Regions from separate parts of the Bacillus sp. NEB1478 genome, predicted to be linked through region 3. Evidence: riboswitches for the same ligand, from Rfam matches in the RefSeq annotation. Region 3 holds a riboswitch; each other region holds the start of a gene.

Region 1 (3,260 bases), 1.2 Mb from region 3:
AGATGTTTTACTGGAAAACGCCTCAAATATACTAGCTATCACGCAAGAAACAGCGGCTGGCACAGAGGAAGTTTCGGCTTCAACCGAACAACAATCAGCATCCATGGAACAACTGAACCACCTAGCAGAACAACTAGAACAATATGCAGAACAAATGCGCGACCACGTTATGAGATTCAAGATCTAGGGGACAGACCCCAGACAAATACAAAAAAGCCGGTTTTGTCTTCTTCAGAAGGACATAACCGGCTTTTTCATTGAAACAACAAGCTTTATAAATTTGATAGAGTGTAATTTTACAACGCCATTACTGCTCTACGACCGGTGTTATTCTGCTTTCGACATAATCTCGATATAGTGATTTTGATTTTTGAAACTGTTCAAGTATAAATGAGGTATCTAAGAAGGAACATACGGATTGGCTTGCATAATAACGGTAGCTGCTCCAAGGATATTCAAGAGGGTACATAACAAGGTCTGCAGCAACAGGGTTCATGTGGATGTAGCGGCTAGTGTCTAGTAGATAAGATCGATCTTCGATTAATTCTGCTCCGTATCGACCTTGAAAGACATGGCCAGTGAGTTCATATTTTTTATTAAAATACATCGCATAAGTTTCACTTAATTCTTTCATGAAATCACCAGGCGGGGACTTGCAGCATTGAATTTGTAAATGGGTGTGGTTCGGCATGAGGCAATAAGAGAAAAGTTTAACGGAATACTTAGGAATGCAGTGACTAAGTATTTTTAAATAATGATGATAATCGAGATGAGAGTAAAAAAGGGGTTCTCGTCGATTACCGCGAGTGGTGACATGGTAAACAGCATCGGGATACCAGATACGTTTCGTCCTAGAAATGGGATTCACCTCCTTCCAGTAATAATTCTAGTGTAAGGCTTTTAGCTGGATTTGGGAAATGGGGACAGTCCCCAAACAATTTATTTCCTTTACGGTTTTTGAGTAAACCTTCCCGTCGGTTTCTGAATACAAACGATTTTATTATACGAATTTCAAATATCATCATTTTACTTCAAAAATTCAGCTTTCAATTTGTCGATTGTGGGATATTGCTGAATCATTTTATCGAATTTCCCCGGAAATTTTTTTGCGAATTGCACCTTTATTGTATATATGACTTCAATCTACACAAAATAACCCCGTATTTCTAAAAACGGAGGTAAGAATATGAACCCTATTAATCCGAATCAATCTAATCCAAATCAAAATAATCAGTCCCAAAATGCTAATAGCTCTGAGTTTGTGCATCAAAACATGCAGACGGGCAAGGTGCCTGCACAATTTAACCATGGTGGACACGAACTGTTCGATGTTCATGAAATGCTGGGAGGAACAATCAGCACACTAAACTTGTACATCCTTTGCAGAGACCACATCCAGGATCAAGAATTAAAAGCAATGTTAGATCGTCATTATCAGCATATTACGAACGAATATAATGCATGTGTTCAAGCTTTTCAAACAGGAAAAGATCCATCTATGCCAACTCAAACCTATAAAATGACTCAAGAAAATGATTTTGTTTATGGGTTGAGTCCTGCACAGCCTAAAACTCCAATTCAAAATGCATCTCAGTTAAATGATGAAGCGATTTCTTCCTTAATTCTTGGAACATTAAAGTCTAATGCGTCCCTGAGAGGGATGGCTACTTTGGAACTTACTAACCCTGTCCTTCGCCGTGTATTAGCAGACGGGATACCAAATTGGATTGAAATGGCTTACGAATTATCAATTTGGCAAAACAAAAAGCATTTTTATCAAGTGCCACAATTAGCCCAACAAGATATGCAACAAATGATAAATGCATACGGTCAAGCCCAAACAATGCCGCCACTGCAATAGTTTAAGTACTTTAAAACGCTTGAGAATTAATTTTCTCAAGTGTTTTTTGAATAAATTTGCTTCTTTAAATAATTTTTTAGCAAGAAAATCACCTATAAGTATGCAAATAAATTTGTTGTATTAATTTACTAGTATATCAAAATTCTATTTACAGCAAATCCCTTTGATGGTAAATTTAATATTAGGAAATAATTAAATAAGTGTGGAGCTGTGAAGATTATTCTTTATTTGGGCGCTTGGAATAATCAGAGCTAGTAGCGCAACCGGCCGCTTCTTTTAATCAAACCGATAAAAGGAAGGGGTATTTTTTATGGAAATATCACGAAAAGAAAAGTTTAGTACAAAGAAGAAAGCGCGGAAGTGGACTAAGGTAGCATTGGCTACAGTTGCTGCTTTTACAATAGGGACTACTTCGGCATTTGCAGCGAAACCAGAGCTTGCAGATCAGCTATACACACAAATCCTTGCCTACACATTTAAGGATGATATCCAAAATCAGCTGAAAACTCAAAAAGATGAATTGCTTAGCGGGTTAAGCAGTAAAGTGCAAACTATTTTTTCAGAAACAAAAACAGAGCTGAACGATAAGAAGAAAGACATTATTCAAGAAGAGAAATCTGATCTTCAAAAACATTACGATGATGAAGTAGCAAAGATTACACAAAGAAAGCAAGAAGCTGTTGATAAAAAGACAGCAGAAATGACAAAAGAAGCGTCAACGACATCTGAAAACTATAAAAAACAGATCACACAAGAAATCGAAAAAGAGATCAAAAAACAAGATATTAATAAATAAATCAAAAGAGCGGAAAATCTCCGCTCTTTTTCTATTTTTCGATATACTAGAATTTGGAACCTCAATTAAATGGTAATGGAGCTTAATACTATGAAAAAATTATTTTTGTTTCTAAGTCTCTGCTTTTTTCTTTATGCTGCAGCGATGCTGATCCAAACGACCAACATGGATATGGGATTAGCCGTCTTTTTCATGCTTAGTGTTTTCTTTTTTCTGCTGTTTTACAAGTATCAGACCATGATGAATCTTTTTAAAAAGTACAGAAAAACGACAACGGTCATAATAACACTGGCCATCCTTTTTGCAGGCACGTTAGAAACTCTTATTCTCTTATCTGCGAATACCAATCCCGATAAGGTTTCCGATAGAATAGACACAGTACTCATATTAGGAGGCGGGACAAAAAACAACAGACCAGGTGCCGTATTGAAAGGACGACTTGATCAAGCACTCGCTTATGCTCAAAATCACAAGGATCTTCATTTTGTTGTGAGCGGGGGTCTCGGTTTTCGGAAAACGGAAAGTGAAGGCTTCATTATGAAAAACTACCTTGTGAAACACGGCATGGATCCAGATCGAATAAAGATAGAAGAAAAAGCGACA
Region 2 (3,260 bases), 1.1 Mb from region 3:
TAAAATAAGATGCATGCCGCGCTTTTTCAGTTCTATTGTAAAAGCTTTAAACTCTGCTGGCGTCCCGAACATCGGATCGATTGCTTTATAATCGGTCGCATCGTATTTATGGTTCGATGAGGCGTTTGCAATTGGGTTCAAATATAACGTGTTAACGCCCAGTGACTGAATGTAGTCGAGCTTCTTCTGAATGCCGGCAATGTCACCGCCGAAAAAGTCATTTGACCAGATCAAGTCGCCATCATAGCCTTCGTTTTCAGCTAATCTCGGGTTATCCGGTAGCTTGCTCCAATCACGGTGCTCGATTGGTTCCGTTCCACGTGCCGTTGTTTTGTCATCATCGTTCTTTTTGTTGCCGTTGAAAAAACGGTCAGGGAAAATTTGATAAACGACCGACTCTTTCATCCAGTCCGGTGTTTTATAAGCTGGGTCATAGACGGTCATTTGGAATAGACCTGCGTTCGTATCGCTAACAGCGCCTTTTCCGCCTTCTTGTGTGTCTTCTCCGTATTCTTTTATCGCATCTCCATCACGTGCTTCAAACTTATACCCGTAAACACCTTTTTCGTCAGGTGTTACAGTTGCTTCCCAAAGCTCGACTTCCTCGCCGTTAATGGTTGTCCAACCGGCGTTCTCCATCTCTTTTACAGTCGTGCTGCCAGAATTGTAGTTTCTAAGGTAGAGCTTAGCTCCCGTCAGATCGCCTTTTTTAGATTGAAGGCGAAGGGTTACGTCTTGACCAGCCTTGATTGCCCCGAATGGTGCACGGTACGCTTCATTCCAGGTGTCATGGAAAAGCTTGTCCCCTTTCACACTTCCGTCTGGCAGACCTGCATCGTAATCTGTGTACACTTCTTTCGTGTCATGGTTGTAGAAGAAAGTGATAGTCGCATCTTTTACAACATTTAAGGCGAAATTGTTTCCAGGATAAGCTGGAGCATCCCAGCTGTTTCCGAGAACGATCTTAAATTCGTATTTCCCTTTTGGAACTTGTGTTGTATATGTGTAAATGTTATCTGTATCTTCATCTTTTAAGAATGCGGTGGACTCACCAGGTGACCATTCACCACCCGCACCGATTGCGGGTTGAATGCTCCCTACAATACGCGGTGTTTGTTCTTGTGGAAGAGGTTCTAGAATCGAAACTTTGTGCGTCGTGTCATCATACACAAATGTCACCTCCTTATCGGAATCGACGGTGAGTTTGTAGTTATCGCCGCCCGCTTTTCCATCCACACCATAGTTCTCATCCCAAGAGCCATTGATAGCGATTTTATATTCATAATTCCCTGCAGGCAATGTCCCTTTCAGCTTGTACTTTCCGTTTGCCTGCCGTTCCATTTTTGTCGCTGTATCAGCCGGGTTCCAATCACCTGAAGCTCCCAGTTCCGATTGCAAATCACCAACGAGTGTGACTGTTCTTTCAGCTGCTGTCGTTTTCGCTGGATGAAATAGTATCGTTGATGCAAACGTTTGCAAAATCATCGTAAAAAGTAAAAGCCACGAAACTGATTTAAATGATTTTCTCTTCCTCACAAAAATCCTCCCTTTAAAGTTGATCCATATTGGAGAAAGCGTTTGCACAAACAAAAAAGATAGCGCTTTCACTCCTATATTATGGCATGTTTTCTTTTAATGGAAAATATGACTTTCGGCTGAGATTTACATTTTTTAATAGGCATCAATTACCATTAAAATGAAATATTTTATAACTCATCTTTTAAGAAAATAGGAAAACGGTTACTTGTTCGACATATTTTTACAGTTTAAAGTGAATTGAATACATTTTATTTGGAACTTAAAAAGATAAAGGCAAACCTATGGAAACATAGCGACGCAAAGCTACAGGGGCTTCTGCACAATTTTGCATTGCCAGCCAGCTGCCGTTTTTCCCGGAGCACACTCCGCCAAACGGCATAAGTGTGTCTTTTTAATTTCATTTTATTTGAGAAAGGGAGAATAAGAAGTGAAGAAGATTTTGAGTTCATTTTTAGCATTAGGATTAGCAACAACATCATTCGGACCCGCCGTTTTCGCGAACACAAACGAAACGACTACTACAGAAACACAGAATGACGAAACAGAAGTAAACGATACAGTTGACACTCCATCAACTGAAGCAAGTGGAACTACAGATGAAAATACATCAGATGATGTGACAGCAGAAGATCCAACAGATGCTGAAGAGCCAGCAGAGGAAACACCAACTGAAGAAGCTCCCGACTTAATTCCTGGAGATTTCTTTTATTTTGTTAAAATCATGATGGAAAAAATCCAGCTCGCTATGACGACCGATGATATGGACCAAGCTAAGCTATTGGCCGATTTCGCCGCTGAACGCATTAAAGAAGCAAACGCCCTTATAAAAGAAGGAAGCTATGATGATGCTGCCAAACTATTAGAGGAAGCGGTCGCACAGCAAGAAGAAGCAGTGAAAAAAGAGGAAGAAGCTGCAAAAGACACAGATTCTGAAGCAAATCCAGAAACAACGACAACGGATGATGAAGCAACAACAAATGATGAAACTGCTGATGAGAATACTTCTAGTGAGGAATCATCCACAAATAATGATGAATCTGCAACTAACGACGAGGAAACAACATCAGACGAAAGCGAAAAACCCGCTACCGAATTAGAGAAAAAATTCTTTCAAAACATCGTGTCGCTAATGGCTGCACTTGAAAAAATCGATAACCCAAAAGCCCAAGAAGCACTGTCTAAAAACATTGCAAAAACTTTTGGAAAACTGGAGAAAAAGATCGCAAAGCATGAAATGAGACACAATAAAAAAGCTGAAGATGAAGATCAAGATAAAGAAGAGGAAACATCAACAGACGTCCCAGCAACAACTGAAACACCTGAAACACCTGAAACAACAGATTCAGAAGAGCCAGTAGTTACGGAGCCGGCTGATGAAATGGATGAAACAGAAGAAGCTCCAGCGCCAGCAATCGCTGTTCCCGTGAAAAAAGTAACGGATCATAAGGACAAAAACGTTTATCCAGTAAAAGATGAGCCTAAAAAGCCTGAAGTTAAAAAAGAACAGCCTAAAAATGTACAGCCAAAGATTGAGAAACCGAAAAAGGCAGAGACTCCGCAACAGCGTAATAAAAAAGATGAGCTCGGTGAAAAGAATCAAGACAAAGATGAACGTGATCACAGTGAAAATCATGATCAAAACAACGATGATCATCAAAAAAATAAAGAAAATCATGATGAAAAAGGTAAAGATCAAGGTAAAAAAGATAAATAATGAGATT
Region 3 (3,260 bases):
ACGCTCTTCTTCTCCTAAATCAAAATAAATAGACCGAAGTGTTTTTAAATGTTTAATAGCTGATTGATATGATTTCCGTGTACGTTCATTGATCAAACGGTCTATCGTTTGATGATATATCGGCAGTACAGATTCTTTATTTAGTGAGATAACCTCTTTTAAATCTTTTCTTTGTATGAGTTCGGGCGAGTATCCCATAATTACTTGCAGCTCTACCCACCGCTCATATTCACCGATTACCATTAGATATTCGCCATATTCATAAAATGTGATCGGCAAGAATTCAATGAGCATTTCTTCATATTGTTCTTCATCACCTGTATGCTGAGCATACTTCCAGAAATAATTCAGGTATTCATGGAAAAATTCCCGGGCATTTGAATGATAATAGTACGTATTAACTCCCTCTAAAAACGTTGGTTTTAAATAAAGCAGCCAAGATAAAAGCCTGTTCCATTCTTGTTTTTCAACTAATAGCTTCATCCAGACTAAAAAATGCACCATTTCAATCTTTTTATCATTCTTCTGAATTCGTTCAAAAGCGAGTTCATCTTTCTTTCGTGCAAACGCAAAATGTACAAGTGCCAATTCAAGCATTTGTGTAGTGTTTCCTGCCTCTTTTTCTTCTAATAGCTGCTTTTCATATTTTTCAAGCCAAGATTCATCGGTATACAAAAGAGACCAGCTGACTTGAAACAAGAAAAATAATAAATACCCCCATTTAGGAGGAATTTCATATAGACTCTGAAAATTCCTAAGACTCTCTTCAATAAGCTCTTTATTTTCATTCATCAATTTTTCACTATTCAACTGCTTCAGTGTGATATACATCTGATCAGATAACTTATCTACTGTAGCTGTAAAATTAGCTTGCATATAAGAAGCGATTCCGTAATGTGCTTCAAATGAAAAAAGACGAATCAACGTCTCGATCTGTACATGAAATTTATACAACAATGCAATATCTTCATCGAAAAATTGTCCAGCGTTCAATAGTGCAGGATAATAATCTCTATAAATATGAACAAATGTGTAACTCGTATCTTTACCGTCTGCCATGTCACGAAAGGTGACGGTTTGCATTTTACGTTTTTCAAATATCTCAAACCGGTCAGAGAAATATTCACGCCATAACTGAACGGAGTGCGTGTTTTGGACCTTTTTTTCAGGTGAATCATAATGATTATTAGAAGTCTTTTCATTCATACGATCCATACCCGTCTCCCTCCTTACGCGCTTTATTACCAATTATAGCAAATTATTTATTCTCTCATTCATGCATATCATTTCTATTTTAAAGGAAACTTCCTCAAATGACCAAAGATTGCTCTGAATCACTCTTCAAAACAAATTGGTTTCATCCGATAATTAAACTAAAGTGAAATAATTAAGGTGAACTACCCATAATATATTGTCTATTTATGTAATTTTTTGTAAACATTTCTGGTTAAATATGTTATACTATGGAAAATCGACGAAAAGGCAAACTTTTCGAAAGAGAAGGACGCAAAGCTATAGGGACTAAGTCTAATTGTAGATATGTCAGCCAGTTGCCGAATGACTCCTTCGTCGTAAATATTTAGTAAGGGAGATATATATATGAAGGAGAAGACGATGCTTGACCGCATTTCTTTGCTGAGAGAAGAACTCTATCGAACTTCATCTATGTTAAATCATGAATTAGCTCACCCTAAGTTAGTAAAGGTTAGCCAGCAGCTAGATAAATTACTCAATCAATACAACAGTGTTGTACAAAAGTAATTTCATAAAAACAAAACTTGGCTGACGCAGATTATTCCGTCAGCCTTAGCTCTACCTGTACCAAATGCTATACAATGCCGCTGGACCATTATTCAACTCATCATGAAAAAACCCGCCTTTTACAGCTCCTGATCCTCATTTTTGCACTTTTCAATTTCATCAACGATCCTCTCTATTTCTTCTTCAGCCAGCTTGGTTGAAATCATCTCTTTACGCAAAAGCCTCTCCACAGCCTCATGTTCTGCATAAAGCAATTCAATTTTAGCCAATCGTTCTTGTGACCTTTTCCATTCAGGATGTGATTCGTACATATCATCTAGTTTTTTCTTTTCTTCATCTCTTCTATATTCGTAAAGTTTATTCATCCGATCAAAAACCACACTGGAAATCACTGCCTCATTCTTCAGTTTCTGAAGCCTTTTTAATGCATAATCATAACGGTGGACAGCAGCTAACGTAACATCGTATTCTGTTTTTTCTTTCTCGTGCCCTTTTATGTTTAATCGTTTTATAAGTGCTGGTATCGTCAAGCCTTGGACAAGCAATGAAAAGAAAACAATACTGAATGAAAGGACAATAATATCTTCTCTCCCAGGAAAATCTCCTGGCAAACTTAGAGCAAGTGCGATGGACAAAGATCCTTTTAATCCGCCCCAATTTAAAATGTGCTTCCACTTGGAAGGGATTCCTTTAACCGGAACCAAGGATACATAAACAGCAATCGTTCTCGCAGCAAGAACTATTAAAATAGCACCAATGATTAAACCAAACTTGTTCCCGATATTAATATAAGCGATTTCTAATCCTACTAACAAAAAAACAAGTGAATTTGCAAATAGGGCCAGCACATCCCAAAACGAATGTATGTTTACTTTTGTAGTCGGACTCATCCCAATCTTTGCTCCATAATTGCCAAAGATCAGTCCTGCTACTACAACAGCGATAACCCCTGAAACATGAATGGACTCAGCTATTGAAAAGCTTCCGTAAAATAACAAAAGTGAAAACAGAATTTCTAAAGGATAATCATCATACCAGCTTGTAATCTTAGAAAATACATAACCCAGCGCACCTCCAATGAGAGCACCGCCTAACGCAACTTTTACTAGTATAATAATTGTTGCAGTTATTCCTCCAGCACCCATCTGTATGTATGAAGGAAGATAAACAGAAGTAATCATGAACAATACAACGGCTACACCATCGTTAAACAAACTTTCACCTTCAATAATGGTGGCTAATCTCCGGTTTACCCCAAGAGATTTAAATATACTTAAGACAGAAACAGGATCTGTAGCACTCATTAGCGCTGCAAAAACAAAGGCCGTTTGTACACCCATCCCTAGTCCAAAATAAGAGGATGTTCCAACTATACTAAAAGTGATTAAAGTTCCGCCTAATGCTAATGCCAAAATTGACTTCGTATTATCACGCAAATGGCTAAAAGGCAGCTTCAAACTAGCCTCACCAAGTAATGTAGGCAATAATAACGAAATGAT

What was found. Region 3 has a riboswitch for cyclic di-GMP ahead of RGB74_RS15690 (aspartyl-phosphate phosphatase Spo0E family protein). Riboswitches for the same ligand answer to the same signal wherever they lie in the genome.
Region 1: it holds a riboswitch for cyclic di-GMP, as region 3 does, so the genes downstream of both, RGB74_RS01700 (hypothetical protein) here and RGB74_RS15690 (aspartyl-phosphate phosphatase Spo0E family protein) in region 3, are expected to answer to the same signal.
Region 2: it holds a riboswitch for cyclic di-GMP, as region 3 does, so the genes downstream of both, RGB74_RS01510 (DUF5667 domain-containing protein) here and RGB74_RS15690 (aspartyl-phosphate phosphatase Spo0E family protein) in region 3, are expected to answer to the same signal.

The regions. Positions count from the first base shown of each region.
Region 1 is NZ_CP134049.1:349,369-352,628, forward strand. It holds gene RGB74_RS20090 (methyl-accepting chemotaxis protein) at 1-187, shown strand, start outside; gene RGB74_RS01690 (transposase) at 308-868, opposite strand; gene RGB74_RS01695 (spore coat protein) at 1,187-1,861, shown strand; cyclic di-GMP riboswitch class II at 2,057-2,139, shown strand; gene RGB74_RS01700 (hypothetical protein) at 2,172-2,657, shown strand; gene RGB74_RS01705 (YdcF family protein) at 2,748-3,260, shown strand, end outside.
Region 2 is NZ_CP134049.1:307,940-311,199, reverse strand. It holds gene RGB74_RS01515 (pullulanase X25 domain-containing protein) at 1-1,485, opposite strand, end outside; cyclic di-GMP riboswitch class I at 1,802-1,888, shown strand; gene RGB74_RS01510 (DUF5667 domain-containing protein) at 1,967-3,253, shown strand.
Region 3 is NZ_CP134049.1:3,117,121-3,120,380, forward strand. It holds gene RGB74_RS15685 (hypothetical protein) at 1-1,215, opposite strand, end outside; cyclic di-GMP riboswitch class I at 1,472-1,558, shown strand; gene RGB74_RS15690 (aspartyl-phosphate phosphatase Spo0E family protein) at 1,600-1,761, shown strand; gene RGB74_RS15695 (cation:proton antiporter) at 1,881-3,260, opposite strand, start outside.